4 regions of the Rahnella perminowiae genome follow, and region 1 is predicted to be linked to each of the others. Evidence: predicted binding sites of a transcription regulator. Region 1 holds the regulator's gene; each other region holds the start of a gene.
The links. The regulator PurR, encoded in region 1, represses purine synthesis genes. The targets are predictions, from matches to a motif close to CANGCAAACGTTTGCNTG.
Positions count from the first base shown of each region.

Region 1 (7,318 bases):
GCGATGGCAACGACGGTCAGCAGGGCAAAAATAGCTTCCCAGTCAAAATGATTGAGCACCCAGGCACCCAGCAACGGTGCAAGAGCCGGAGAAAGCGCCACTAACGGCATAATGCTGGCAAAAGTTTTTTTTGCCACATCGGCAGAAAAACGGTCAACAACGATAGCCTGCCAGGTGACTGCGGCAGCACACACGCCTATGGCCTGTAAGAAACGCAGAGCCAGAAGAGCGCGTACATTCTCAACCCAGATAACACCCAGACAGCCGAACGCAAAAAGTATCAGACCAAGAAGCAATACCGGTTTACGGCCGATTCTGTCCGACAGTGGCCCCCACAGCAACTGACCAACAGCAAATCCACCGAGAAAAATGCTCAGACTTGCGCTGATCATCCCGGGGCTGGTCATCAGACTGGTTTGCATGGCACTGAACGCAGGCAGATACATATCGGTGGCTAAAAAGCCCAGCATGCTCAGACCCGCAAGATAGAGCATAAATCCAAAGGAGGGTTTCATTATTGTCTCGTTAATTTATTTATTGCAGATGATGTGACGCAGATTTCATACCGGGGGCGGAGTTTAACGCTTTGATAACAGGCTTGTGAAACGTTAATATTTGCACTCTGCTATCAAAAAAATTGAAGGCTGGATTATGTGGTCAGAATACGCTCTCGAAGTGGTTGATGCTGTCGCAAGAACCGGCAGTTTTAGTGCAGCTGCGCAGGACTTACACCGTGTGCCTTCTGCCATCAGTTACACCGTCCGCCAGCTTGAACAATGGCTGGCCGTGCCGTTGTTTGAGCGTCGACATCGTGACGTAGTGCTGACGCCAGCGGGAAAGGTTTTTGTCGATGAAGCACGGGTTATGACAAAAAAAATGATAGCCACCCGCCGGCAGTGTCAGCAGGTGGCGAACGGCTGGCGCGGCGAATTACGTGTGGCGGTCGACCGGATTGTCAAACCCGCACGGACACGGCGTCTGGTGCTCGATTTTTATCGCCATTTTGCGGATACCGAACTCATTATTCACTCGGAAGTGTTTAACGGTGTCTGGGATGCGTTGGTCGACGGGCGTGCAGACGTGGCGATCGGCGCTACGCGCGCGATACCGGTTGGCGGGCGCTTCAGTTTTCGTGATATGGGATTTATGGACTGGCATTGTGTCGTCAGCCCGCAACATCCGCTGGCGCAGCTATCCGGTGCGCTGAACGATGATCAACTGCGACCTTATCCGGCATTGTGCCTGGAAGATACTTCCCGGACATTGCCGAAGCGTGATACCTGGACGCTCGATAACCAGCGGCGTCTGGTCGTGCCGGACTGGACCTGTGCGCTGGAATGCCTGACTGAAGGATTGTGCGTGGGTATGATGCCGGTTCACCAGGTCATGCCGTGGATTGAACAGGGAAAATTACAGGTGCTGGCACTGGAGAATATATTCCCTGACAGCCCGTGCTGCCTGACGTGGGATCAAAGCAATCCTTCACCTTCACTGAGCTGGCTGTTGGAATACATGGGCGATACAGACACCATGAATCAGGAATGGCTGCGCGATTAGAAAAAACGCCTGCACAGGCAGGCGTTTGTGATTTGTTAACGACGGTAATCACGGTACGGGCCGTCGGCGACTGAACGGCGCTCGACCAGTTTCGGATGCACTTCGATGGTCTGGGACTCTTCACGCTTACTGACAATTCTGTCCAGTAACATCGTAAAGGCCATTTCACCCAGACGTTCTTTCGGCTGATGCACGGTTGTCAGCGCCGGGGAGAAGTAACGGGCGTTACGCACATTGTCGTACCCGATCACGGAAATATCCTGAGGAACGCGAAGGCCGAGTTCGTCTGCGGCACAAATTGCACCCATTGCCATCACATCGCCGCCGCAAAACACGGCAGTCGGACGATGCTTTTGCATCAGAATCTTATGCATTGCCTGGTAGCCAGACTCTGGTTCGAAATCACCCTGAACTACCCATTCGTCACGAAGAGGAATATTGGCTTCAGTCAGTGCTTTCACAAAACCCTGGAAGCGGCCGCCGCCGGTATTACGCGCCAGTTGCCCGGGGATCACGCCAATATCACGATGACCGCGTTCAATCAGATAACGACCGGCCATGTAACCACCTTCGAAAGCGTTATCGATAATGCTGTCGGTAAAGTTCTTGCGTGCTTCACCCCAGTCCATGACCACCATGGGAATCGAGCGGTACTCTTCGAGCATATTGAGCAATTCATCAGGGTATTCCGCGCACATCACCAGCAAGCCGTCGACGCGTTTTTGCGCCAGCATTTGCAGGTAGGCCTGTTGTTTCTCCAGGTTATTATGCGAGTTACACAAAATCAGCGTATAGCCTTTGGAGAAGCAGCTGTTTTCCACGGCTTCAATCACTTCGGCAAAATAGGGCGCTTCGCTTGAGGTGGCCAGCAGGCCGATGGTTTTAGTGTTATTGACCTTCAGACTGCGGGCTACAGCACTCGGAGAGTAATGTAACTCTTTGATTGCAAGGAGAACCGCTTCTTTGGTTTCTTCGGCGACGAAACGTGTTTTATTGATGACGTGCGACACGGTTGTAGTGGAAACGCCAGCGCGCTTTGCGACATCTTTAATCGTTGCCATGTAAACAATGACTCCTGAACTCACGTGCTTCAGCACGTTAGCATTATGTTAATCGTTTGCCTGCGAGGATTTAACTGCTGGCTTCTCAAAGGGCAGTGAAATCATTGGGTGGATTCTTCAGAATGAGGCGCGAAATGCTCTCGGGTGAAATCGACCGGCACACAGACGTGTTAACCGACAATTTTCTCTTATAATGCAGGAAAGTGGAAGCAAAATTCTCAGGAACGCATTGTCATTCAACACAAGATTTTAAAGGTTAATTATGAGAAAATGCGTTGGCACACAATGAGTGTGGTATTAAGAAATGCCACAATTTGATCCGAAAGGGGGTTTGATGGACAGCAACCTGAAATTATCGTTGATCACCACGGTATGCGCTTTGCTTATGATTATCGCTTTCAGCTTCACTGCAATAATGAACTGATTCAATAAGTGATCCGCCATAAAAAAGGGCGACGCCTGTCACAGGCGTCGCCCTTTTCAATGTTACGCAGTGACCGTTACCGCCGATGTTCTTCCCTGCAGAAACGCTTCGTTAAATGCTATTCAATGGCTGATTAGCGAACCTTCAGACTTAACGAATTGTTTATTATCGGATCGTTTTAGGGGTCATTACCCGACGTGCGCCTACATAGTGGTCTTGCCAGTAATCATCGCCAAGAGAAGTAATTTTAATGTCTTCGCCCGTTCTTGGAGACTGAATAAACTTGCCGTTGCCAACGTAAACCCCAACATGGTCTGCCGCGCCGCGGTTATTGATTCTGAAGAACACCAGATCACCGCTTTCAAGTTCGCCGCGTTTGACCGGAGCGGCATCGCGCAGGTGATACATTTCATTTGCTGTACGTGGCATTTTTATACGGATCAAATCTTTGTAGGCATAATAAACTAAGCCGCTGCAATCAAAACCGGTATTCGGCGAGGTTCCGCCCCAGCGATACGGTTTTCCTACCTGGTGCATCAGTTTGGTCATGGCCGTTTGCTGAGCATGCTGATAGCGTTTTTTATGTGTTGCACTTAGCGTAATCGGTTTGCTGTCTTCTTCGAATTTCTTACCTTTACGGTGCCGGCCATAGGCTTCTTTTTTACCGGCCTTTTCCGTGCTGTTTTTCGCGAGGGTACGGGTTTTGCTATGTCTCTCTGTTTTGCTCTCGGCCCGCGTGGTCTTGAGTGTCTTTTCTTTTTTACTTTCGGCCCGCGTTTTGGCGCTTCTCTCCGTCGTGGTCTTTCGTTTAACCAGTTCGGTGCTTTTCACTTTCTTCTTCGAATTCTTATCCTGAGTTTTTTGTTCTGTGACGGGCGCGGTTTTCGTTTTTTTACTGTTTTTCGCAGCAACCGTTTTTCGCTTTCGTCGTTCTTCCGGCGCAGCCTGATTAACATGACTTTTACGCTGATCGGCAGAGACACGAGTCTGTGGCGACGCATGTGCCATATTTAAAAACAGCTGGGTAAAGAGCAGCACAAAAAGCGTGAACAGTAAGCGCATAGCTTCGTTACCATGAGTGGTAGGTTAAACATCAGGGATGTCAGAGTATTGCCTAAAAGAACCCGACAAAAAAGCACGAATTGCCTCGATTCTAGATCATATTGTGAGAAAAAGTTAATAGCTTTTTTTATGTCGAAATAACCGCCATTTTTAGTCAAAAAAATGACCGTTTTTCATGATGTTAATATTTGAGTTAATCAGTGGAATTCTGCAAATTAGATCGGATTGATGAACGCCGGAAATGTTATTCCCGATGAATGTTTAAATATGTGAGCCTGAGCGCACCCGCTAAAAATGGTTAAATAAATTGTCAGCACTGAGAAAGACCCCACAAAAAATGGCGTTTTTATCTGATGGCTGCCGTCGTTACAATAGAAGGTATTGTGATTGTACACCGTCTCTTTGTGCTGCGCGTGAAGAGCAATGATCGTGACAGCCTGTACCGGCTTGAGGAAGCAAGAAATGACTACTCCAACTATTGAAAAGATTCAGAAGCAAGTTTCTGAAAACCCGATTCTGCTGTACATGAAAGGTTCGCCAAAACTGCCAAGCTGCGGTTTCTCTGCTCAGGCTGTTCAGGCGCTTTCTGCCTGTGGCGAACGTTTTGCTTACGTGGATATCCTGCAGAACCCGGACATCCGTGCTGAGATGCCAAAGTTTGCTAACTGGCCAACGTTCCCACAATTGTGGGTGGACGGCGAACTGGTTGGCGGCTGCGACATCGTGGTTGAGATGTTCCAGCGCGGCGAGCTGCAGCAGTTGATCAAAGAAACTGCTGAGAAATACAAATCTTCTGAAGAGTAATACTACGGAAGATCACCGGCTTTTCGACCGGAAAATATGAAGAGCGACATGATGTCGCTCTTTTTTGTTTTCAGTCCGCCGGAAAGTCGTCATTACTGATTTTCTTCAGACGCCGTTTCGTCTTCGGCTTGTTCGTCTGAAAGCACCAGAGGCCAGCCGCCAAGGCGTTTCCATCGGTTTACCAGTTCGCAGAACAACTCGGCCGTGCGCTCGGTATCATACAACGCAGAATGTGCCTGGCTGCTGTCAAAATCGATACCCGCACTGATACAGGCTTTTGCCAGCACCGTTTGCCCGAGTACCAGCCCGCTTAGCGCGGCAGTATCAAACGTAGCAAAAGGGTGGAACGGATTACGTTTCAGCCCGGCACGTTCGGCCGCTGCCATGAGGAAACTGTGATCAAAATTCGCGTTGTGCGCCACAATGATCGCACGGTTACAGTTCTGCTCTTTCATTCCTTTGCGGATGACTTTGAAAATCTCATGCAGAGCTTCATATTCACTGACTGCGCCGCGTAACGGATTGGTCGGATCGATACCGTTAAATGCCAGCGCTTCCGGCACCAGTATCGCACCTTCAAAAGGCTCGACGTGGAAATGCACGGTCTCATCGCTTTGCAGCCAGCCGTCCTGATCCATCTTCAGCGTGATCGCTGCAATTTCCAGCAGCGCATCGGTTCTGGCATTAAATCCGGCGGTTTCTACATCGATAACCACGGGATAAAAACCACGAAAACGGCCTCTCAGGGCGTTAATGTCACTATTCTCGGCCATTAGTTTCTTATCTTCATCGAATTCAGCGCGCATTATGACAAATTTTGCCGCCGCTTGCAGGGTTGTGGCAAAAATCAGGCAATAAAAAAGGGCGCGATTGCGCCCCAGTCGGTGGTCGGGGAAATTTAATTACCCAGCCCCTGTCCTGCGTGTCTGGATTCGATCAGTTCGATTTTGTAACCGTCCGGATCTTCAACAAACGCGATAATAGTGGAGCCGCCTTTGACCGGGCCCGCTTCACGGGTCACTTTCCCACCCGCATTACGGATGTCATCACATGTTTGCGCAACGTTATCAACGCCCAATGCGATATGACCGTAAGCGGTGCCGATGTCGTAGCTGTCGACGCCCCAGTTATAGGTCAGTTCGATCACTGCACCTTCACTTTCTTCGGTGTAACCGACGAAAGCCAGAGAATATTTATATTCAGTGTTTTCGCTGGTACGCAGCAAACGCATACCTAAAACATCGGTATAGAAGCTGATAGCACGTTGCAGATCGCCAACGCGAAGCATGGTGTGGAGTAAACGCATAGGTTCCTCTTTATTTGCAGGATGAGAATTAACGGGTCAAGACTAACTGATAGCAGCCACTTTGTCTGTAAAAGGGCAACCGATTGTTGAATGACTGACCCAAAAAAAACAGCAGAAGGAGGGCCACTTCTGCTGCAAGGAGTCAATGACTCTTTTTTAATTATTACAGTGTCGGATAATCGGTGTAACCCTGAGCACCGCCGCCATAAAAGGTTTCCGGTTTGGGTTCGTTAAGCGGCGCGTGAGATTTCAGTCGCTCAACCAGGTCAGGGTTTGCAATATAGCTGCGGCCAAATGCCACGGCATCGATATAACCTTTTTCGATCAGCTCTTCGCCTTTCTCTGCGGTGTAAGCACCAGCACCGACAATCACGCCCTGATAATGCGCACGGATCACTGCACGGAATTCTGTGCTGTAAGGTTTGCCGCCCGCCCAGTCCGGTTCGGAAATATGCAGGTACGCCAGTTTGCGTTTGTTCAGTTCATCGAGCAGATAAATCGCAGCCTGTTCCTGGTCTTCACCATTATCCAGCCCGTTGAAGGGTCCCATAGGTGAAATACGTATGCCCACACGATCAGCGCCGATAGCGTCAATGGCGGCATCCACGACTTCCAGCGTCAGACGGGTACGGTTTTCAATGCTGCCGCCGTATTCATCTTCACGCAGGTTTGATGCCGGAGACATGAACTGGTGCAGCAGATAGCCGTGCGCGGCATGCAGTTCAATGTAATCGAAACCGGCTTCAGCGGAGCAGGCGGCGGCATGACGAAAATCGTTCACGATCCCCGGAATTTCGCTGAGCGCTAAGGCACGCGGTGTCGGACAATCGACACGGATGGCGTGCCCCTGTTCATCACGCAAGCTGGTGCGGGTGTTCGGATTGACGGCGGAAGGCGCAACGGGTGTCTGGTTGTCGGGCTGAACGCTGTTATGTGAAATGCGTCCGGTATGCCACAGCTGAACCGCAATGCGTCCGTCTTTATGATGAACGCCGTCCACGATTTTTTTCCATGCAGCAACTTGTTCCGGCGTGTGCAGGCCCGGTGCACCGGCATACCCTTTCGCCTGGAATGAAACCTGAGTGGCTTCAGTAATGATCAGGC
Region 1 is NZ_JAFMOT010000188.1:249,520-256,837, reverse strand. It holds gene punC (purine nucleoside transporter PunC) at 1-515, opposite strand, end outside; gene punR (DNA-binding transcriptional activator PunR) at 652-1,557, shown strand; gene purR (HTH-type transcriptional repressor PurR) at 1,593-2,618, opposite strand; gene cydH (cytochrome bd-I oxidase subunit CydH) at 2,923-3,042, shown strand; gene J1781_RS24730 (C40 family peptidase) at 3,208-4,104, opposite strand; gene J1781_RS26375 (hypothetical protein) at 4,458-4,586, shown strand; gene J1781_RS24725 (Grx4 family monothiol glutaredoxin) at 4,567-4,908, shown strand; gene rnt (ribonuclease T) at 5,001-5,714, opposite strand; gene gloA (lactoylglutathione lyase) at 5,807-6,214, opposite strand; gene nemA (alkene reductase) at 6,378-7,318, opposite strand, start outside.

Region 2 (7,318 bases), 160 kb from region 1:
TATCCCTACATAACGCATGGTCATAATGTGCGTTAGTTAATATAATCCTCAACAAGGCAATAACACAACATTAACAATAAGACGCCCGACATAAAGCGAAAAGAAACGCTGTTAACGCAAGATAATGGCTTTGCAGTTTTTGCCTTTGATCTTCCCTTCCTGCAAACGTTGCAACGCCTTCTTCGCGCTCTTCTGACGAATCGCAACGTAAGCGTGAACTGGGAACATATCAATTTTTCCTACTTCAGCGGCGGTCAGCCCGGCATCACCGGTCAGCGCGCCCAAAATATCACCGGGGCGGATTTTGGCTTTACGGCCACCGTCAATGCATAACGTTGCCATTTCAGGGTCAAGCGCCACCGGGGCCGCGGCCAGGGCCTGAGCGGCTGGCTGCCAGGTAAAGCGCTGACGCGTATAATCTTCCAGCGCTGTCACACGCGGCATCTCCTGCGGCGTGACCAGGCTGACTGCCAGTCCGCGGGTGCCTGCACGGCCGGTACGGCCCACGCGGTGAACATGAACTTCCGGGTCGAAAGACAGTTCGTAATTAATGACCAGACCCAACTGTTTGATATCCAGCCCGCGCGCGGCAACGTCTGTCGCCACCAGTACGCGGCAACTGCCGTTGGAGAACCGCACCAGTACGCGGTCGCGGTCGCGCTGCTCAAGGTCGCCGTTCAGCGCCAGGGCGCTGATGCCTTTCGCTGTCAGGGCGTCACACACCTCCTGACAGTCGCGTTTAGTGTTACAGAACACTACGCAGGAAGCAGGCTGATGCTGATACAGCACGGCGGCCAGCAGCAATAAACGCTGATGTTTGTCGGCTTCGATGAAAATCTGCTGGATATCCGCAATGTCATCTTCGCCTTCGATTTCTACTTTCAACGGCTGACGCTGGAATTTAGAACTGATACGCTCAATACCGTCGGGATAGGTAGCTGAAAACAGCAACGTCTGACGATCCTGCGGTGTATAACTGACCACATCTTCAATATCTTCGCTAAAACCCATATCCAGCATACGGTCCGCTTCATCCAGCACCAGCACTTTCAGTTCGTCCAGTTTCAGCGTGCCTTTACGCAGGTGCTCCTGAATACGGCCCGGCGTACCCACCACAATGTGTGGCGGATGGACCAGCGATTCAAGCTGTGGCCCGATAGCCTGACCGCCGCACAGAGTGAGGATTTTGATGTTTTGGGTAAAACGCGCCAGACGGCGTAATTCTTTGCTGACCTGATCGGCCAGTTCACGTGTCGGACACAGCACCAGCGCCTGAGCAACAAACTGCGAAACAATAATGCTGTTCAGTAAACCGATACCGAAAGCGGCTGTTTTACCGCTGCCGGTTTTGGCTTTGGCGCGGACATCCTGCCCCTGCAGGATGGCGGGCAATGATGCTTCCTGAATCGGGGTCATTTCGGTGTAACCCAGTTCATTCAGGTTAGAAAGTTGCTCAGCGGGCAATGTCAGGGCAGAAAAGGAATGCGTGCTCAAGGCGATAACTCTTTATGTGAGGCAAAAATCGGGGCAGCGGCAGGAAGCCTGGCGCCATGGTTTGGCTAAATGATAACAGAGACGCCCGCCGGCTGCCTTAACCGACAGAAAATGGCTAAAAAAATCCTGTAAATTCCGCTTTTATTCCACGCCTGAATCAATCAATGGCACTGCGCAATCGTTTTCGCTGGCAATAATTTCAGATATACTTTGCACCGAAATTCTTATTTTCCCTCACACAGATCTGGGTACGAAGCTATGTTAACCATTGGTACTGCACTGCGCACCGGCGCCACCCGCGTCATGTTATTAGGCTCTGGCGAACTGGGCAAAGAAGTGGCAATTGAATGCCAGCGTCTTGGTCTGGAAGTGATTGCAGTTGATCGCTACGCCGATGCACCTGCGATGCAGGTTGCCCATCGCAGCCATGTTATTAACATGCTGGACGGCGATGCACTGAAACAGGTTATCGAAAGCGAACGCCCTGATTTTATCGTGCCAGAAATCGAAGCGATTGCCACCAGCATGCTGGTCGAGCTGGAAAAACGGGGCCACAACGTCGTGCCTTGTGCTGAAGCAACCCGCCTGACCATGAACCGCGAAGGCATCCGTCGTCTGGCAGCCGAAACGCTGAATCTGCCCACCTCCACTTATCAGTTTGCTGATGATGAAGCCTCTTTCCGTCAGGCGATCGACGCCATCGGCTACCCGTGTATTATCAAACCGGTAATGAGTTCTTCAGGCAAAGGTCAGAGCCTGATCCGCGGGGCTGATCAGTTGCAGCCGGCGTGGGATTACGCCCAGCAAGGCGGCCGTGCAGGCGGCGGACGTGTCATTGTTGAAGGTCTGGTGAAATTTGATTTTGAAATCACCCTGCTGACTATCAGCGCCGTGGACGGCATTCATTTCTGTGCTCCTATCGGACACCGTCAGGAAGACGGCGATTACCGCGAATCCTGGCAGCCGCAGCAAATGACAGATCTGGCATTGCAACGCGCCAGGGATATCGCCGAGAAAGTCGTAAAAGCGCTGGGCGGTAAAGGTCTGTTTGGCGTTGAACTGTTTGTATGTGGCGATGATGTGATCTTCAGCGAAGTATCCCCCCGTCCGCACGACACCGGTATGGTGACGCTGATTTCTCAGGATTTGTCAGAGTTCGCCCTGCATGTGCGCGCATTCCTCGGCCTGCCGGTGGGCCATATCCGCCAGTTCGGCCCTTCCGCTTCTGCCGTTATTCTGCCGGAACTGACCAGCAGCAACGTGACGTTTACCGGCCTGGAAAATGCACTGACCGGTTACAACCAGATCCGTCTGTTCGGTAAGCCGGAAATCAGCGGCAAGCGTCGTCTGGGTGTGGCGCTGGCAATTGCGGACAACGTTGAGGACGCCGTGGAACAGGCCAAACAGGCTGCGGCTGCGGTAGTCGTTAAAGGCTAAGCCATTTCCGACGCTGAGATGAAAAAAAACCGGACGCCTGAAAAGGGTCCGGTTTTTCTTTGCGGGAAAGAAGCTCCCCCGGCTCAGTACTTATTCGTCTTCGTCATCAAAAATGACGGTCACACGGTCGCCTTTATGCGTTTCGCGAATTTCTTCTGCTACGGTCGCAATGGCTTCGCCGCTGCTCATACCGGTTTCCATTAACTGGCGGATACGATCGGCGGCCTGTTCTTGTTCATGATGTGATAATGAAGGCATACCTGTCAGCATGGGAGTGTCCTGTTGTACGGGTGATAATGAAAGCCCGCGCAGGGCGGGGTTGCACAGTATACGCCTTATTAACGCAAATCGCCTGCGCTGCTTTCAGGCAGGCCGATCTGTGTTAGGATCCGAGAAAATACGTCATTGCGCCAGAGAAACCCGTATCCGTCATGCAATCCGCTCAGCCCGTTGTTTTCCATTCACTACCCTATCAGCCCGACGCATTAACTGAAGGGTTTGCGCCGCTTTCAGTTTTGCCATGGGCCATGTTGCTGCATTCCGGTTCGGCACAGCATCAGCATAATCGTTTCGATATTCTGGTCGCCGATCCGCTGATCACGCTCACCACACGTGGCGCGATAACACAGATTGAGCACAACGGCATGACCGAAACGCGGGAAGAAGATCCGTTTGCATTACTGGAAGAGCAACTGACGGTAGCCGGTTTACAGGCAGAACGTACCGCAGATTTTCCTTTTCTGGGCGGTGCACTGGGCCTGTTTGGTTATGATCTGGGACGTCGTATAGAAACACTGCCGGAAACGGCTGCGCGGGATATTAACCTGCCGGATATGGCGGTGGGGATTTATAACTGGGCCCTGATTGCTGATCACCATTTACAGCGTCTGACGCTGATTTGTCACGGTGACATTTCTGAACGTTTAGGTTGGCTGACAGAGTATCAGCGCCCCGCTGCTCCCCGGGCATTTTTCCGTTTACATGCGCCATGGCGGGCGAATATGTGCCGTGAGGAATACGGTGAAAAATTCCGTAAGATTCATGAATACATTCACAGCGGTGATTGCTACCAGATTAACCTGGCGCAACGGTTTTCAACAGAATACAGTGGCGACGAATGGCAGGCTTTCCTGCGCCTCAGTCAGGCTAACCGTGCCCCTTTCTCCGCATTTCTGCGTCTCGCGGAAAATGCCGTTCTTTGCCTTTCACCTGAGCGTTTTATCTGGCTTAAAGACGGGCAGATCCAGACCCGGCCAATTAAAGGTACTATGCCCCGCTGCGCAGATCCGACTGAGGATGCACGGCAGGCAGAACGGCTGGCCGCATCGGAAAAGGATCGCGCCGAAAACCTGATGATTGTCGATTTGCTGCGTAATGATATTGGTCGCGTGGCGATACCCGGCAGTGTAAGGGTCCCGGAACTGTTCGTAGTCGAGCCCTTCCCCGCCGTACACCATCTGGTCAGCACTGTCACCGCACGTTTGCCGGAAACCTGTCACGCCAGCGCCTTGCTGCGTGCCTGTTTCCCCGGCGGCTCGATTACCGGTGCACCCAAAGTACGCGCCATGGAAATCATTGAGGAACTTGAACCACAACGGCGCAACGGCTATTGCGGCAGCATTGCGTATCTGAGCTGCTGCGGCACGATGGACAGCAACATTACCATCCGCACGCTGCTCACCGCGCAGGGTAAAATTTACTGCTGGGCGGGCGGCGGGATCGTCGCAGACAGTCAGGAACAGGCGGAATATCAGGAAACTTTTGATAAAATCGCCCGTATTCTGCCCGAATTAGGAGACATACAGCCGTGACGCTGCAGGCACAACACACGCCCTTACCGACGTTTTCACCTGCTGTGGAAGATTTCATTCTGCGTTTTCAGTTGCAGCCGCCGCGCAGGCCCGCTGCAGCCTTGCGCGGAACCCGCCATGCTGCTGTGTTGATACCGATTATCTGCCGTCCGGAACCCACCCTTTTACTGACGCGCCGCGCCGATCAGTTGCGTAAACACCCTGGTCAGGTAGCGTTTCCGGGGGGTGCAGCAGATGCGACCGATGCATCCATTATTGCGACCGCATTACGTGAAGCACATGAAGAGGTCGCGATCCCGCCTGAACAGGTTTATGTATTAGGAACATTATCACCGCAGGACAGCAGCAGCGGTTTCCAGGTCACACCGGTTATCGGACTGCTGCCTGTGGATGTTCCGCTACATCCGGCTGAAGATGAAGTTGCCGAATTGTTTGAAATGCCGTTGCGGGAAGCGTTTGATCTGACACGTTATTACCCTCTGGATATTCACCGCCGAGGCATTCATCACCGGGTGTATCTATCCTGGTATCAGCAGCAATTTGTCTGGGGACTGACGGCGGGAATCATTCGTCAGTTGGCCCGGCAGGTTGAAGCCTGAGCCCGCTGATTACATTTCGATCACACTTTTGCATCAAATAAGTTTATTTCATGCGAAAAATGAAACTTTTGCCTCTCAGCCCTTTTAAACTATAAGTCTATCCATAGGAATAAGAGACCCGTCCATAAAGACAGTCTCTGATGTTTTTTCATTTATGGAAGCCAGGGATCCCGTTCCCTGCCGCAATCTATTACAGGAGTATTCGACGTGATTAGCGTTTTCGACATGTTCAAGGTCGGGATTGGCCCTTCCAGTTCCCACACTTTGGGCCCGATGAAAGCAGGGAAACAGTTCGCTGATGATCTGCTGGAAAAGGGCATGATGCCTGCCGTTACGCGTGTCGCCGTGGACGTTTTTGGTTCTTTGTCACTCACCGGTAAAGGCCACCACACTGATATCGCCATTATTTTAGGTCTGGCGGGTAACCAGCCAGATACCGTCGACATCGACGGCATTCCCCATTTTATCCGCGACGTTGAGCAACGAGAGCGCCTGCCGCTGGGCGGAACCCACCATGAAGTCGATTTCCCACGCGATACCGGTATGGTGTTCCGCGGGGAGAATTTGCCACGCCATGAAAACGCCATGCAGATTCACGCTTTTGCTGGCGACAAAATGATTTACAGCAAGACCTATTACTCAGTCGGCGGCGGCTTTATCGTTGATGACGAGCATTTCGGTCAGCCGGTGCTGGATGAAGTGACCGTGCCCTACAGCTTTAATTCGGCCAGCGAAATGCTGGCAAAATGTAAAGAAACCGGATTGTCATTATCCGGTCTGATGATGAAGAATGAGCTGGCGCAGCACAGTAAGCAGGACATTGAGCAGTATTTTGAGAAAATCTGGCACACCATGCAGGCCTGTATTGATCGCGGCCTGAACACCGAAGGCGTTCTGCCCGGCCCGCTGCGGGTACCGCGTCGGGCTTCTGCCCTGCGCCGGATGCTGGTGTCTAACGATAAACTCTCCAGTGATCCGATGAACGTGATCGACTGGGTGAATATGTTTGCCCTCGCGGTTAACGAAGAAAACGCGGCAGGCGGACGTGTCGTGACGGCACCAACCAATGGCGCATGCGGCATTGTGCCTGCGGTGCTGGCGTATTATGACCAGTTCATTCAGTCGGTCAGTCCGGACATTTATCTGCGCTATTTCCTGACTTCCGGCGCTATCGGTATCTTGTATAAAATGAACGCATCGATTTCAGGCGCAGAAGTCGGCTGTCAGGGTGAAGTCGGGGTAGCCTGTTCAATGGCGGCGGCAGGCCTGACGGAATTGTTGGGCGGCAGCCCGGAACAGGTGTGTGTCGCGGCCGAAATTGGTATGGAACATAATCTGGGATTAACCTGTGACCCGGTTGCCGGACAGGTTCAGGTGCCCTGCATAGAACGCAATGCTATCGCGTCAGTAAAAGCCATTAACGCTGCCAGAATGGCGTTACGCCGTACCAGTGAGCCGAGAGTTTCACTGGATAAAGTCATTGAGACGATGTATGAAACCGGTAAGGATATGAATTCCAAATACCGGGAAACCTCACGCGGGGGTCTGGCGATTAAGGTTCAGTGCGACTGATTCGGTCAAAAATGAGATTTTCCTGCGGTATGTTCAGGTTGTATAATTTTCGACCTGCTTACCACAGGAAATACCCCCTGGCGGGTAGCCAGCAGCAATAAAACCTTCGCTAACAACAACCCGTTGTATTATCAATAAAAAAGGGTAGTGAGACTTGCATTATACCCTGCAGGTACGGCATGCTGATTTCCGCCTGTTTTTCCCAGTCCGAACCTCTTCTTATTACATCTGCTAAATGTCGGAAATGGCCAGGAAAAACCCAAGTGACACTGTCACCTGCACTATTTTTTTGATTTGAACAGAGAAATATACGGAGTTTGCTGCAACTCAGGCCGGGCGGCAGACGATTTACAGCGACTCTCTATAAAAACGAAATGGCTGTTACGCATCGGTAACCCTTTAAAA
Region 2 is NZ_JAFMOT010000188.1:405,869-413,186, forward strand. It holds gene dbpA (ATP-dependent RNA helicase DbpA) at 112-1,494, opposite strand; gene purT (formate-dependent phosphoribosylglycinamide formyltransferase) at 1,753-2,931, shown strand; gene J1781_RS25590 (YoaH family protein) at 3,022-3,201, opposite strand; gene pabB (aminodeoxychorismate synthase component 1) at 3,363-4,742, shown strand; gene J1781_RS25600 (CoA pyrophosphatase) at 4,739-5,341, shown strand; gene J1781_RS25605 (L-serine ammonia-lyase) at 5,549-6,913, shown strand.
Region 2: the regulator PurR is predicted to act here: its motif matches at 5,504-5,521, upstream of J1781_RS25605 (L-serine ammonia-lyase).

Region 3 (7,318 bases), on a different contig from region 1:
CGCACCGCTGGCGACACACGCCATCATGGAGTGGTAGGACTGAATCTCCAGAGTATTGGCGACCGGAACGTTCATCTGTCTGATCCATCCCTGTAAACGCTGGCGGTAGGAACAGCTGGGACGGAATGCAAAAACAGTGTGGCCGCTGCGACCGTCAGGCACTTCCAGCGGTGATTCACCCGGCGGGGTGATCACCACCATCCTTTCACGAAAAGAAATACAGCCGTTGATATCATCAAAATCGATCGGGCCATCAACCAGTGCTGCGGCGAGACGGCCGGCACGCACGCTGTCGATGATTTCACCGGAAGTCGCCGTCACCAGCGACAGTGCCACCTGTGGAAACTTCTGATGATAAGCCGCCAGCAACGAAGGCAGGCGGGTTGCCGCCGTGCTTTCCATCGAACCCAGCGCGAAATTCCCGGCGGGTTCACCGGCATGCATGATGCTCATGGCCTCATCACTGAGCGCCAGAATGCGTTCGGCATAGTTGAGGAAGTTATGTCCCATGGCGGAAAGACGGATACGCTGCTTCTCGCGGATAAACAGATCAGTGCCCAGTTCAAGTTCGAGCTGACGCAGACGGGTGGTCAGGTTCGACGGCACACGATGCAGTTGCTCGGCCGCACGCGCCAGCGAACCGGTTTCCGCTACGCAGCAAAACATCCGTAACTGAGTCAGATCCATGGTGGGTTCCTGTGTTCTCTAATCGTAAACAAGTTGGTTTGTATTATTCAGTTTTCGTGATTGTACCCATAAGGCATCATAGCGACAACTTCCAATTAACTTTCTTTTAAGAAATCTGCTGTTTTCCGCGACAGGCTTTGAGTATGTTTATTCATTGTTTCTAATATGTTGCATTGCAGTTTCTTCTGACGGAGCAATTATGGCTTTTCGCATTGCGCTAAGTGGTTTTCTGGCTTTTGTGGTCGCGATGGGTATCGGGCGCTTCGCCTTTACACCGCAGGTTCCTTTAATGATAGCTGAACATCAGTTCAGCCTGACCGGCGCAGGTCTGGTCGCCGCGTTCAATTATCTCGGTTATCTGTGTGGCGCGTTTGATGGCATGCGTGCCAGCAAACATCTTGAGCGTCGTTTGTGGCTGGGGGTATGGGGTGGGGTGATCCTGACCTTACTGTCGGCGGTGATTTCCGGCGAAGTGCTGCACAGTATTGTACGCTTCCTGATCGGCTGGACCAGCGGCTGGGCGATGGTGATGGTATCGGCATGGTGTAACGAACGGCTGGCGCACTATGGTCGTCCGGCGCTTAGCGCGGCAGTCTTTGCCGGGCCGGGCGCGGGGATTTTCCTCAGCGGCATGCTGGCGGTGGGGATCCACAGTTTACAGCTGACCTCAGCGCAGGCCTGGTGCGTTTACGGTGTGCTGGCGCTGATTTTTGTGGCGTTCATTACGCCGAATCTGCCGCGAAAAGGGGATTTGCACCGGTCGCATATGGCGTCATCACCGCTGGTGATGACGCCTGCGCTCAGACGTCTGGTGTGGAGCTACAGCCTGGCAGGTTTCGGTTACATTCTGCCCGCGACCTTTTTATCGCAGATGGCGAGTGCACGTTTCCCTGACAGCCTGTTCGCCCAGTTTGTCTGGCCGGTGTTTGGCGGTGCGGCGGTCACCGGCATTGTCATCGGTATTCTCACCCGGCATTGTCTGACCACCCATACCCGTCTGGCGCTGACGCTATGGATCCAGGGACTGGGGATTTTGTGTGCGGAAGTGGTGCCGGGTGTCAGCGGACTGGTGCTCGGGGCTTTACTGACCGGCGGCGGTTTCCTCAGCGTGGTGCAATTAGCCTTACAATACAGCCGCGAGCTTGCGCCTGACCACAGCCGTTATATGGCCGGGTTGCTGACGACCGGTTATGCCGTCGGCCAGTTATTCGGCCCGGTGCTCTCCGCCATTTCTACCGCGCTGACCCATCGGCTGGAGCCCGCGTTGTACGTTGCGCTGGCCGGTTTCATTATCGCCGGTGCGCTGGTGGTTCGCCACAAACGATAACTTGCCGCTATTTCATCCATCAGGGCTATTTCATCCATCAAGAAAGCAATCACTGGATTCTGAACCGGCTCTCTACTACAGTAAGCCACCTCACTTTGGCGTGATCTGCGTCAAAGTGATTACATCTGCCGGAGAAGAAACAATGCCAACCCTGAGTAAAGAAGCCGTCTTGGTTCACGAGGCCCTGTTAGCCCGTGGTCTGGAAACCCCTCTGCGTGAAGCTTTGCCGATCGACAACGAAACGCGCAAGCAGCGGATCCAGGAGCATATGACCGGTATTATGCAGCTTCTCAATCTGGATCTTTCCGATGACAGTCTGGCGGAGACGCCGCACCGCATCGCCAAGATGTACGTGGATGAAATTTTCTCCGGGCTTGATTATGCCAACTTCCCGAAAATCACCGTCATCGAAAATAAGATGAAAGTGGATGAAATGGTCACTGTGCGCGATATCACGCTGACCAGCACCTGCGAACACCATTTCGTGACCATCGACGGTAAAGCGACCGTGGCGTACATCCCGAAAGAGACCGTAATTGGTCTGTCCAAAATCAACCGCATCGTGCAATTCTTCTCGCAGCGCCCGCAGGTTCAGGAACGCCTGACCCAGCAGATACTGGTTGCACTGCAAACCCTGCTCGGCACCACCAATGTGGCGGTATCGATTGATGCAGTGCATTACTGCGTGAAGGCGCGTGGTGTCCGTGACGCGACCAGCGCGACCACCACGACCTCTCTGGGCGGTCTGTTTAAGTCGAGCCAGAATACGCGACAGGAATTCCTGAGAACGGTCAGACACGCCAGCTAACAGCGGCGTTTTAACCGGTCAGACACTTTATATTGCGGCACCTTACGGGTGCCGTTAGTCTGTCTGAAGCCCGCACAATTTTCAGCTCCTTACCGTTAACAGGAACGTCAGGTATGCGCTCACGTATTGCCACGCTCGACTTTGCCCGTGGTCTCGCCATTTTTGGCATTCTTCTGCTCAATATCAGCGCCTTCGGTTTGCCGAAAGCCGCTTATCTGAATCCGGCATTTGCCGGGACACCTTCTGCTTCTGACACCTGGACCTGGGCGGTGCTTGACGCTGTGGCGCAGGGCAAGTTCCTGATGATGTTCGCCATGCTGTTTGGCGGTGGCCTGTATTTATTACTGCCACGCGGCAAACACTGGATCCAGGCGCGGTTGTCAATTTTATTATTGTGCGGTTTTTTCCATGCCACGTTGTTATGGGACGGCGATATTTTGCTGTCTTACGGGCTGATTGGTCTGGTGTGCTGGCGGATGGTGCGGGAAGGGCGCAGCAGCCAGTCGCTGATATCAACGGGCATTATTTTGTATCTGATCGGTGTGGCTGTGCTGGCAATGCTGGGATTTATTTCCTCACCAAAACCTGGCAGCTTCTGGCTTCCGGGGCCGGCGGAAATTCAGTATGAGCAATACTGGCGACTGAAAGGCGGGTGGGAGGCGATTCAGAACCGGCTCGATTTGCTGTCGTCCAGTTTGCTGGCGATCGGCGCGCAATACGGCTGGGAACTGGCGGGCGCCATGCTGATTGGTTCCGGCCTGATGCGCAGCGGATGGCTGAAGGGTGAATTCCGTTCATCCCATTACCGCAAAGTCGCAGCCGTGCTGTTACCGTTTTCATTACTGATTCAGATCCCGGCGATTTATCTGCAATATCGTACCGGCTGGGACTACCGCTGGAGCGGTTTTTTGTTGCAGGTGCCGCGTGAGATTGGCTCGCTGATGCAGGCGGTGAGTTATCTGGCGCTGTGTTACGGCTTCTGGCCGCTGATTTCGCGCTGGCGCGTGACGCACTGGCTTTCGCAGATTGGCCGCATGGCGCTGACCAACTACCTGTTGCAGACTGTCATCTGTACCACATTTTTCAATACCCTTGGTTTCTATCAGCATTTCGACCGGTTGCAACTGATGGCGCTGGTGCCGCTGATCTGGGTATGTAATTTGCTGGTGACAGTGCTGTGGTTGCGTCATTTTCGGCAGGGACCGGTGGAGTGGCTGTGGCGGAAACTCACCATCAAAGCCTCCGGCGTAGAACTGAAAACAGCCTGAACCCGATGACGTTACATCATCCTAAATGATAGATTTGGGATGAAGGTTGCAGATTTGTATGTAAACGTTTTCTTTCCTGTGACGAGATTCACGCAGGCGTTTTCGCAAAATGTTTAGGATAGCGGTCGTGCCACTCCGATGACCACTACACTAAAAAAGGAAACGCCATGCGCACTTCACCTCGCTTCTCTTTGTCTGGTTTTTTTACTTCCTGGGTCAAAAATTTCCGTATTCCTCCGTACCATTCCCTGACTGATCACGGAGCGACGCATGGTCACAATTCGTGATGTCGCCCGGCTGGCGGGGGTTTCTGTCGCCACCGTGTCACGCGTTCTGAACAATCCGACCATTGCCAGCAAAGAGGCGCGCGAGCAGGTGCTACAGGCTGTCGCCACGCTGGGATACCGTCCTAATGCCAATGCGCAGGCACTGGCCACGCAAAGCAGCGATACTATCGGCGTTGTGGTTATGGATGTTTCAGACCCGTTTTTTGGGGCACTGGTGAAAGCCGTTGATACTGTCGCGCAGCAACATCAGAAATATGTCCTGATAGGTAACAGCTATCATATTGCCGAAAAAGAAAGGCACGCCATTGAGGTTTTGATTCGTCAACGCTGTAACGCGCTCATTGTGCATTCTAAGGCACTGGGTGATGACGAGCTTTCGCAGTTTATGGATCAGGTGTCGGGTATGGTGCTGATTAACCGTGTCATTCCGGGCTACGAACACCGCTGTGTCTGGCTTAATAACGTCAGCGGCGCAGAAATGGCAACCCGGCTGTTACTGTCGCAGGGACATCAGCGCATCGGTTACATTGGTTCAAGTCATGGCATTGAAGACGATTTGCAGCGTTATCAGGGCTATTCGCAGGCAATGACGCAGGCACATCATAGCGCTGAAGCGCCACCTGCCGCATGGCGGGCGCAAAGTTCGCCCGATCTGCAGGGCGGGGAAGCCGCCATGGTGGAACTGCTCGGGCGCAATCTGCACCTCAGTGCGGTGTTTACCTACAACGATTCAATGGCTGCCGGGGCGATGGCGGTGTTGAAAGAAAACGGAATTAATATTCCTGATGACTTTTCGCTGATCGGTTTCGATGACATTCCGATTGCCCGTTATACCAGCCCGAAAATGACTACCGTGCGTTATCCCATCGTTTCCATGGCGACGCTTGCCACGGAGCTGGCGTTAAAAGGCGCGACAGAACAGTTAGCTACGGGGGTTTCGCATTGCTTCATGCCTACGCTGGTCAGACGCCATTCGGTAGCACCGTGGCAAAATGTGGCACCCGTCACCTTTTGATCAAATAACGCGATGTAACCGTTTTCAATCTGTGAGAACTTTCACAGTTTATTAACATCGCCCACATTATGATTCATTCGTTTTCAATATGATTCAATTTGGGTCCGGTTTGCCGGACTTGTTACACAGCGAGTCAGGACGTTATAAGTCAAGGATGGCAGGCACCCACAATCATGATGTGGAGCTGTACTGCTCCCGCAAGGATTTCCGGTGCCAAATTCTGTAACACCCTACATAACCGGAGATACAAATGAATAAGAAGGTCTTCACCCTGGCGACTCTGGCTGCAAGCATGATGTTTGGTTTTGCCGCACATGCTGCTGATACTAAAATCGGCGTCACCATCTACAAATATGACGACAACTTCATGTCCGAAGTTCGCAAAGCCATTGAGAAAGATGCGAAAGCGTCTCCAGATGTGCAACTGCTGATGAATGACTCGCAAAACAGCCAGTCCACGCAGAACGACCAGGTTGACGTTATGCTGGCGAAGGGTGTTAAAGCGTTGGCCATTAACCTGGTTGACCCGGCTGCTGCCCCGGTAATCATTGAAAAAGCCCGCGGTGCCGGCATTCCTGTCGTTTTCTATAACAAAGAACCTTCCCGTAAAGATTTAGACAGCTACGACAAAGCCTATTACGTCGGGACTGACTCTAAGGAATCTGGCGTTATTCAGGGTGAGCTGATTGCTAAACACTGGAAAGCTAATCCGGCCTGGGATCTGAACAAAGACGGCGTGATCCAATACGTACTGATCAAAGGCGAACCTGGCCATCCTGATGCTGAAGCGCGTACCAAATACGTCATCAGCACCCTGAACGGCAAAGAAGGTCTGAAAACTCAACAACTGCAACTTGATACCGCTATGTGGGATACCGCCCAGGCGAAAGACAAGATGGATGCATGGTTGTCCGGCCCGAATGCTAACAAAATCGAAGTGGTTATCGCCAACAACGATGCCATGGCAATGGGCGCTGTAGAAGCGCTGAAATCCCATAACAAAACCAGCATTCCGGTATTTGGCGTGGATGCCCTGTCAGAAGCGCTGGCACTGGTGAAATCTGGTGCAATGGCCGGTACCGTGCTTAACGATGCAAACAACCAGGCGAAAGCCACGTTTGATCTGGCGAGAAACCTGGCTGACGGTAAACCCGCCGCTGAAGGGACTACCTGGAAAATTGAAAACAAAGTTGTACGTATTCCTTACGTTGCCGTGGATAAAGACAATCTGTCTTCCTTTGTGAAATAAGACTACGTCAACAGCAGTAAAGGCAGACAGCAATAATAAACAAAGCTAAGCAGTGGCAAAAATAATTGCGGTTAAGCCGTAAATAAAGACTAAGTATGATTAGACGTTAATGCTTATCTGACAGGACGTCATGTCGCTCTGCGTGCGGTGCGTTTACCGGCTGCACGCAGGGCTGACATCAGGTATTAATACACCCGTTTATTTTTATCTTTAGCCAGGTATAACTATGGCCGATAATACGTTATCTGACACAACACATAAACCGGACGAATTCCTTCTGGAAATGAGTGGCATTAATAAATCATTTCCTGGCGTCAGGGCGTTAGATAATGTGAATTTAAAGGTGCGTCCTCATTCCATTCACGCCCTGATGGGTGAAAATGGCGCCGGTAAATCCACATTATTAAAATGCCTTTTCGGGATATACAGTAAAGACTCCGGTACTATTCTTTTTCAGGGACAGGAAGTTAATTTTAAAAGTTCGAAAGAAGCGCTTGAACAAGGCGTGTCGATGGTCCATCAGGAATTAAACCTGGTGTTACAACGTACGGTCATGGATAACATGTGGCTGGGACGTTACCCGACCAAAGGACTTTTTGTCGATCAGGACAAAATGTACAAAGACACCAAAGCGATTTTTGACGAACTGGACATTGATATCGATCCGCGTGACAAGG
Region 3 is NZ_JAFMOT010000171.1:45,538-52,855, forward strand. It holds gene ptrR (putrescine utilization regulator PtrR) at 1-687, opposite strand, end outside; gene J1781_RS09940 (YbfB/YjiJ family MFS transporter) at 887-2,014, shown strand; gene folE (GTP cyclohydrolase I FolE) at 2,157-2,822, shown strand; gene yeiB (DUF418 domain-containing protein YeiB) at 2,936-4,090, shown strand; gene galS (HTH-type transcriptional regulator GalS) at 4,361-5,392, shown strand; gene mglB (galactose/glucose ABC transporter substrate-binding protein MglB) at 5,643-6,641, shown strand; gene mglA (galactose/methyl galactoside ABC transporter ATP-binding protein MglA) at 6,868-7,318, shown strand, end outside.
Region 3: the regulator PurR is predicted to act here: its motif matches at 4,180-4,197, upstream of galS (HTH-type transcriptional regulator GalS).

Region 4 (7,318 bases), on a different contig from region 1:
CAATCGTGGTCGCGTCCTTTGAGTTTGCCTTCATGGGCGGATCAATGGCGTCTGTGGTAGGGGCCCGTTTTGTACGTGCCGTTGAGCAGGCGCTGGAAGATAACTGCCCGCTGGTCTGTTTCTCTGCCAGTGGCGGCGCCCGTATGCAGGAAGCGCTGATGTCGCTGATGCAGATGGCGAAAACCAGTGCAGCATTGGCGAAATTACAGGAACGCGGCTTGCCGTACATTTCTGTACTGACTGACCCGACCATGGGCGGTGTTTCTGCCAGTCTGGCAATGCTGGGCGACATTAACGTCGCTGAGCCGAAAGCGCTGATCGGTTTTGCCGGTCCACGCGTTATCGAGCAAACCGTGCGTGAAAAACTGCCGCCGGGCTTCCAGCGCAGTGAATTCCTGATCGAAAAAGGTGCGATTGATATGATCGTACGCCGTCCGGAAATGCGAGCTAAACTGGGCAGCGTTCTGGCGAAATTAACCGGGCAACCGGAGCCGAACGTGGCTGACGTCCATGTTGCTGTCAACGGTTCTGCCGCTGACAATCAGGATGCCTGATCGAACAGGGTAAACGCCGGTCAGTTATTCGGGCGGCCATCGTGTGTTGTGCCGCCCACACTGTTTTTCTGCAAAACTGTTTTTCTGCAAAAAAGACAGCCGTGCTTTTACTCTGTTGGTATGATCTGACAAAGAGGGCATTGCCTGCTGTCACAGTCTGGTGATGTAGCGTCGAAGTGAACCTGACAAGGTTGAACGGGACTCATGCAAAATCAACTTATTCCCCAAGCCACGTCGCCTTTGGCCACGTGGCTTTATTATCTCGAACATCTTCACTCTCAGGCGATTGAGCTTGGTCTTGATCGGGTTAAAGCGGTAGCCGCGAAACTCGATTTACTGACGCCTGCGCCACAAGTTTTCACTGTGGCCGGAACCAACGGTAAAGGCACCACCTGTGCAACGCTGGAATCCATCCTGATGGCAGCGGGCTACCGTGTGGGCGTTTACAGTTCCCCGCATCTGGTGCGCTACACCGAACGTGTCCGTATCCAGGGTGAAGAATTAGCAGAATCTGCGCATTGCGAATCTTTTGCGCTGCTGGAAGCTGGCCGTGGTGATATTTCGCTGACCTATTTTGAATACGGCACATTGTCGGCGTTGCAGCTGTTTAAACAGGCTAAGCTGGATGTGGTGATCCTTGAAGTCGGGCTGGGCGGGCGTCTGGACGCGACCAATATTGTCGATGCCAGTGTGGCAGTCGTGACCAGTATTGCGCTGGACCATACTGACTGGCTGGGATCTGACCGCGAAAGCATTGGCCGTGAAAAAGCCGGTATTTTCCGCGCCGGTAAACCGGCCGTGGTCGGTGAACCGGATATGCCGCAATCTATTGCTGCCGTTGCGCAGGAAAAACACGCGGATTTATACCGCCGTGAGGTGAACTGGCATTTTTCTGCGGATGCCGGTCACTGGCGCTGGGCAGCACTGGAAGAAGGCCATGAGGTTAACGTGCTGGAAGGTTTACCGTTGCCGAATGTGCCGCTCGCCAACGCCGCGACCGCGCTGGCCGCGCTGCATTATTCCACTCTGGATATTCCTGAAGCCGCGTTGTACAGCGGTTTACAACGTGCGGCACTGCCGGGACGTTTCCAGACGGTGAGTGAATCACCTCGTCTGATCCTGGATGTCGCGCACAACCCGCATGCGGCGGCGTATCTGGCCGGACGTCTGGCGGAACAGCCGCGAAATGGCGGTAAAGTGCGTGCTGTCGTCGGAATGTTGAAAGACAAAGATATTGCCGGTACGCTGGCTTGCCTGTCGCCTCAGGTGGACGAATGGTATTGCGCGCCGCTGGAAGGTCCGCGCGGGGCCAGTGTTGAAGAGCTGACGGCACACCTGCCGCAGGCGCACCGGTTTGACGATGTGGAGTCTGCCTGGAAACAGGCTATGCAGGAGGCTGCTCCTCAGGATATTGTGATTGTCTGCGGCTCGTTCCATACCGTAGCTCACGTAATGGATGCTATAGACACGGGGAAAACCAGTGGCAAGTAAGTTTCAAAATCGTCTGGTCGGGACGGTCATTCTGGTGGCGCTGGGCGTCATTATTTTGCCCGGTTTACTCGACGGCAAGAAAAAGCATTACGAAGACGAATTTGCGTCTATTCCATTGGTGCCAAAACCGGGTGATGTTGAGGAACAGGACTCGGTGCCACCGGTCACGCAATCTTTGCCGGCTCAGCCACCGGAAGGTGCGGATCAGGCGATGAACGGTGCTGCGCAGGAGTCGGAAGGTTCGGCGAATAACACGAATGCCGCGAATAAGGGCAATGTTGCACCGGGCAATACCACGATAGAAGCACCGCCGGTCACCACATTGCCTGAGCAGAAAAAAACGGTGCAGACTGCACCGGTAAAACCTGCGGCGCAGAAACCTAAAGTCATCGAACCTAAACCGATGGTGGAAGCGAAGCCAACGGTGAAACCGAAGGTCGTCGAGCAACCAAAACCGGTCGAGCAGCCGAAGGCCGTGGCTGAACAGCCAAAACCGGCAGAACAGCCGAAGCCTGCGCCGGAAGAAAAAGCGCCGGCAGGGCAGTCCTACGTGGTGCAGCTTGGCGCACTGAAAAATGCTGCTAAAGCCAATGAGATTGTGGCGAATCTGCGTTTGTCTGGTTTCCGCGCTTATACGGTTCCGTCAACGCCGGTACAGGGGCAGATTACGCGCCTGTACGTCGGGCCGGATGCGTCGAAGCAGAAGCTTGAGGCTTCACTTCCGCAACTGCAACAGCTGAGTGGATTAGGCGGGCAGGTTCGCGCCTATTCTGCTCACTGACTTTGCACCTCCTCCTGCAAAGGGGGAGGTGGCCGTTAAAACATAAAAAATACCACGGAGGGCACAAGCGATTGGTGCCCTTTTTCTATAAGATCCTCTGGTTGAGTTTTTATAGGTTTATGCTGCGATTGAGGTTTTTTTAATCGCTATTATTAATTTGTCTGACCGGCTGATTTCCCCTACGCAAACGTTTTCTTTTTCTGTTAGAATTCGCCGCGAACTGGATGCCGGGGCAGATGTGACTGGATTAGACACTGGAATAGTTAATGGCCTGGATTGATTACGTCATTATTGCGGTTATCGGATTTTCTGCTTTAGTCAGTTTAATCCGTGGCTTTGTCCGTGAGGCTTTATCGCTGGTAACCTGGGCTTGCGCCTTTTTTGTTGCCAGCCATTATTACCCTTACCTCGCCATCTACTTCACACGTTTCGAAGATGAATTAGTTCGAAACGGGATCGCAATTGCCATCTTGTTCATCGCGACGTTGATCGTAGGTGCAATTGTCAACTATGTGATTGGTTCACTGGTTGAAAGAACCGGGTTGTCCGGCACTGACAGGGTGTTAGGTGTGTGCTTCGGCGCACTGCGTGGGGTGTTAATCGTTTCCGCGATGCTGTTCTTCCTCGATACTTTTACCGGTTTTTCGCAAAGTGAAGACTGGAAACAATCCCAGTTGATCCCACAATTCAGTTATATCATCAGGTGGTTCTTTGACTACCTGCAGAGCACGTCGAGTTTCTTGCCAAAACATATTTAGTTCTGGCAGCGCTGAAGAGGAAAAGACAACATGTGCGGTATTGTCGGTATCGCCGGTTTCATGCCGGTAAACCAGTCGATTTATGACGCGTTAACGGTGTTACAACACCGTGGTCAGGATGCCGCAGGCATCACCACCATCGACGCGAATAATAACTTCCGTTTACGTAAAGCCAATGGCCTGGTGAAGGATGTTTTCGAAGCCCGCCATATGCAACGCTTACAGGGCAACATGGGTATAGGCCATGTGCGCTACCCAACGGCTGGCAGTTCCAGCGCTTCAGAAGCTCAACCTTTTTACGTCAACTCTCCGTTCGGCATCACCCTTGCCCATAACGGTAACCTGACCAATGCTCACGAATTGCGAAGCAATCTGTTCGAAGGCCAACGCCGTCATGTGAACACCACTTCCGATTCTGAGATTTTGCTGAATATCCTGGCGAGTGAGTTGGATCGTTTCCAGCACTACCCGCTGGAAGCTGACAACATTTTTGCTGCGGTTGCTGCAGTGAATCTGAAAATCCGCGGTGCTTACGCTTGTGTGGCGATGATCATCGGTCATGGCATGCTGGCGTTTCGTGACCCGCATGGCATTCGTCCGCTGGTGATTGGTAAACGTACGCTGGCAGATGGTCGTAATGAGTACATGGTGGCCTCTGAGAGCGTGGCACTTGATACGCTGGGCTTTGAATTCCTGCGTGACGTTGCGCCGGGCGAAGCGGTGTACATCACTGAAAAAGGTCAGCTGTTCACCCGTATGTGTGCTGAGAACCCGCAGTACAATCCTTGCCTGTTCGAATACGTCTATTTTGCACGTCCGGATTCCTTCATCGACAAAATTTCCGTCTACAGCGCCCGTGTACGTATGGGTGAAAAGCTGGGCGCGAAAATTGCCCGTGAATGGGAAGACATGGATATCGACGTGGTGATCCCGATCCCGGAAACTTCCTGCGATATCGCGCTGGAAATTGCCCGTATTTTGGATAAACCGTACCGTCAGGGGTTTGTAAAAAACCGCTATGTGGGCCGTACCTTCATCATGCCGGGTCAGCAGGAGCGCCGTAAATCAGTACGACGTAAACTGAACGCTAACCGCGCTGAGTTCCGTGATAAAAATGTCTTACTGGTCGATGATTCCATCGTGCGTGGTACCACCTCTCAGCAGATTGTTGAGATGGCGCGTGAAGCCGGGGCAAAACGCGTTTATCTGGCCTCTGCGGCACCGGAAATCCGCTTCCCGAATGTTTACGGTATCGATATGCCAAGCGCGAACGAGCTGATTGCCCATGGCCGTGAAGTCAGTGAAATCAATCAGATGATTGGGGCTGATGCGTTAATCTTCCAGGATCTGAGCGACCTTATCGCCGCAGTGAAAGAAGACAATATGGATATCGAGAAATTCGAATGTTCAGTCTTCGACGGTGTTTACGTCACCAAAGATGTGGACCAGAACTATCTGGAATATCTTGAAGCGCTGCGCAACGACGATGCTCAGGCATTGCGTGGCCAGCAGGAAGCTGAAAATCTCGAGATGCACAACGAAGGCTGATCAGCCGGTTGCTGACATTCTCTCTGGCGCGCCCCTCCGGTGAACACCGGGCGGGCGCGTTTTTTTATGCCTGAATTTATGTCAGTATTGGCACCACCGGATCCGGGTTTATTTTTTCTAAGGCAGTGTTGATGAAACGACTTATTGTCGGTATTTCCGGCGCCAGCGGCGCAATATATGGTGTCAGGCTCTTGCAGGTATTGCAGAGTGTGCCTGATATTGAAACTCATCTGGTGATGAGCAATGCAGCCCGTCAGACACTGACACTGGAAACGGATCTCACCCTGCGTGATGTTCAGGCACTGGCAGATGTGGTGCATGATTCCCGCGATATCGCGGCCAGCATCTCCTCCGGTTCTTTTAAAACTGCCGGCATGGTGATTTTGCCTTGCTCGATCAAAACGCTCTCGGGCATCGTGAACAGTTATACCGACGGTTTGCTGACCCGTGCGGCTGACGTAGTGATGAAAGAACGCCGCCGTCTGGTGTTATGTGTGCGCGAAACGCCGTTGCATCTGGGCCATTTACGACTGATGACACAGGCGGCTGAACTGGGCGCAATCATCATGCCGCCGGTTCCGGCGTTTTATCACCGCCCTGTTTCTGTGGAAGATATTATTGATCAGACGGTAAACCGGGTGATCGATCAGTTTGATATCGAGCTGCCGGAAGACTTATTTGTTCGATGGCAGGGCAGTCGTTAAACTTTCACGTCCCTATACGCACTTATTTCGCGCACTTTCGTTACATTGCACCAACAATGATCACAATTTGATTCATTGGGGTGCAGTGTCCAACCTTGCTTCGGCTATCCTTCGTTCAGACCTTTGAAAACTTTGATTATCCCGATGCTTTTTTGACCGGTTTTCACTCTCTCGCTGTGCAAAACGGCTATGCAGAGAAACGGCACGAAAAGTGCATGAGAAAATCTGGCAAAAAGCCATTTGCATCGTTCAGCAAACTATAAAAAGACGTTCATTCACGCACACGCAACCACAACAGATGAATAATCACTGAGGCTAATGTATGAAAAAGTTGTTCAAGGTTCTTCCGCTGGTTCTGGTTTTAGCCAGCGCAGGTAGTGCATTTGCTGCCGCGCCTAAAGCAATTAACATCGGTACTGATCCGACTTACGCCCCATTTGAATCGAAAGACTCCAGCGGTAAGCTGGTGGGTTTTGATATCGACCTGGCAAACGAGATGTGTAAACGTGCAGCCATTAAATGTACCTACGTTGAAAGCGATTTTGATGCGCTGATCCCGTCCCTGAAAGCGAAAAAGATTGATGCGATTATTTCCTCATTATCCATCACTGAAAAACGTCAGCAGGAGATTGATTTCACAGAGAAACTTTACGCTGCTAACGCCCGTCTGATTGCGCCTAAAGGCTCTAAAGTTCTGCCCACTCTGGATGCGCTGAAAGGCAAAAACGTCGGTGTTCTGCAGGGGTCCACTCAGGAAGCTTATGCGAATGCCATGTGGCAGCCAAAAGGCATCAATGTGGTGGCTTACCAGAACCAGGATCTGATTTATGCGGATCTGGCTTCCGGTCGTCTTGACGCAGCATTCCAGGACGAAGTGGCAGGCAGCGAAGGCTTCCTGAAACAGGCAGCGGGTAAAGATTATGCGTTTGCGGGGCCGTCGGTTAAAGATGATAAGTTCTTCGGCGTAGGTACCGGCATGGGCCTGCGTAAGAATGAAACGGACCTGAAAGATGCGCTGAACAAGGCATTTGACAGCATGCGTAAAGACGGCACTTACGACAAACTGGCGAAAAAATACTTCGACTTTGATGTTTACGGCGGCTGATATTCGTCGTGAGACATGCCAAAGGGGGCGGTACGCCGCTCCCTGCGGTTCTGACGCCGGTGGTCGTGTTGCCTGCGCAGGGATCCACTAAAGACAGGAAAAAACCATGCTGTATGGGTATTCCCAGGTAATTATCCAGGGCACGTTAGTGACACTGGAGCTGGCGATTTCGTCAGTCATTCTGGCGCTGGTGATAGGGTTAATCGGCGCGGGCGGGAAACTGTCAAAGAACCGGATCGTTTCTGGTTTTTTTGGTTGCTACACCACGCTCATTCGCGGCGTACCTGATCTGGTATTGATGTTATTGATTTTCTACGGTTTGCAGATTGCGCTTAACAGCATTACAGAATCACTGGGGCTGACACAAATTGATATCG
Region 4 is NZ_JAFMOT010000176.1:39,932-47,249, forward strand. It holds gene accD (acetyl-CoA carboxylase, carboxyltransferase subunit beta) at 1-554, shown strand, start outside; gene folC (bifunctional tetrahydrofolate synthase/dihydrofolate synthase) at 759-2,045, shown strand; gene dedD (cell division protein DedD) at 2,035-2,826, shown strand; gene cvpA (colicin V production protein) at 3,093-3,584, shown strand; gene purF (amidophosphoribosyltransferase) at 3,615-5,132, shown strand; gene J1781_RS12825 (UbiX family flavin prenyltransferase) at 5,264-5,836, shown strand; gene argT (lysine/arginine/ornithine ABC transporter substrate-binding protein ArgT) at 6,159-6,941, shown strand; gene J1781_RS12835 (histidine ABC transporter permease HisQ) at 7,048-7,318, shown strand, end outside.
Region 4: the regulator PurR is predicted to act here: its motif matches at 3,007-3,024, upstream of cvpA (colicin V production protein).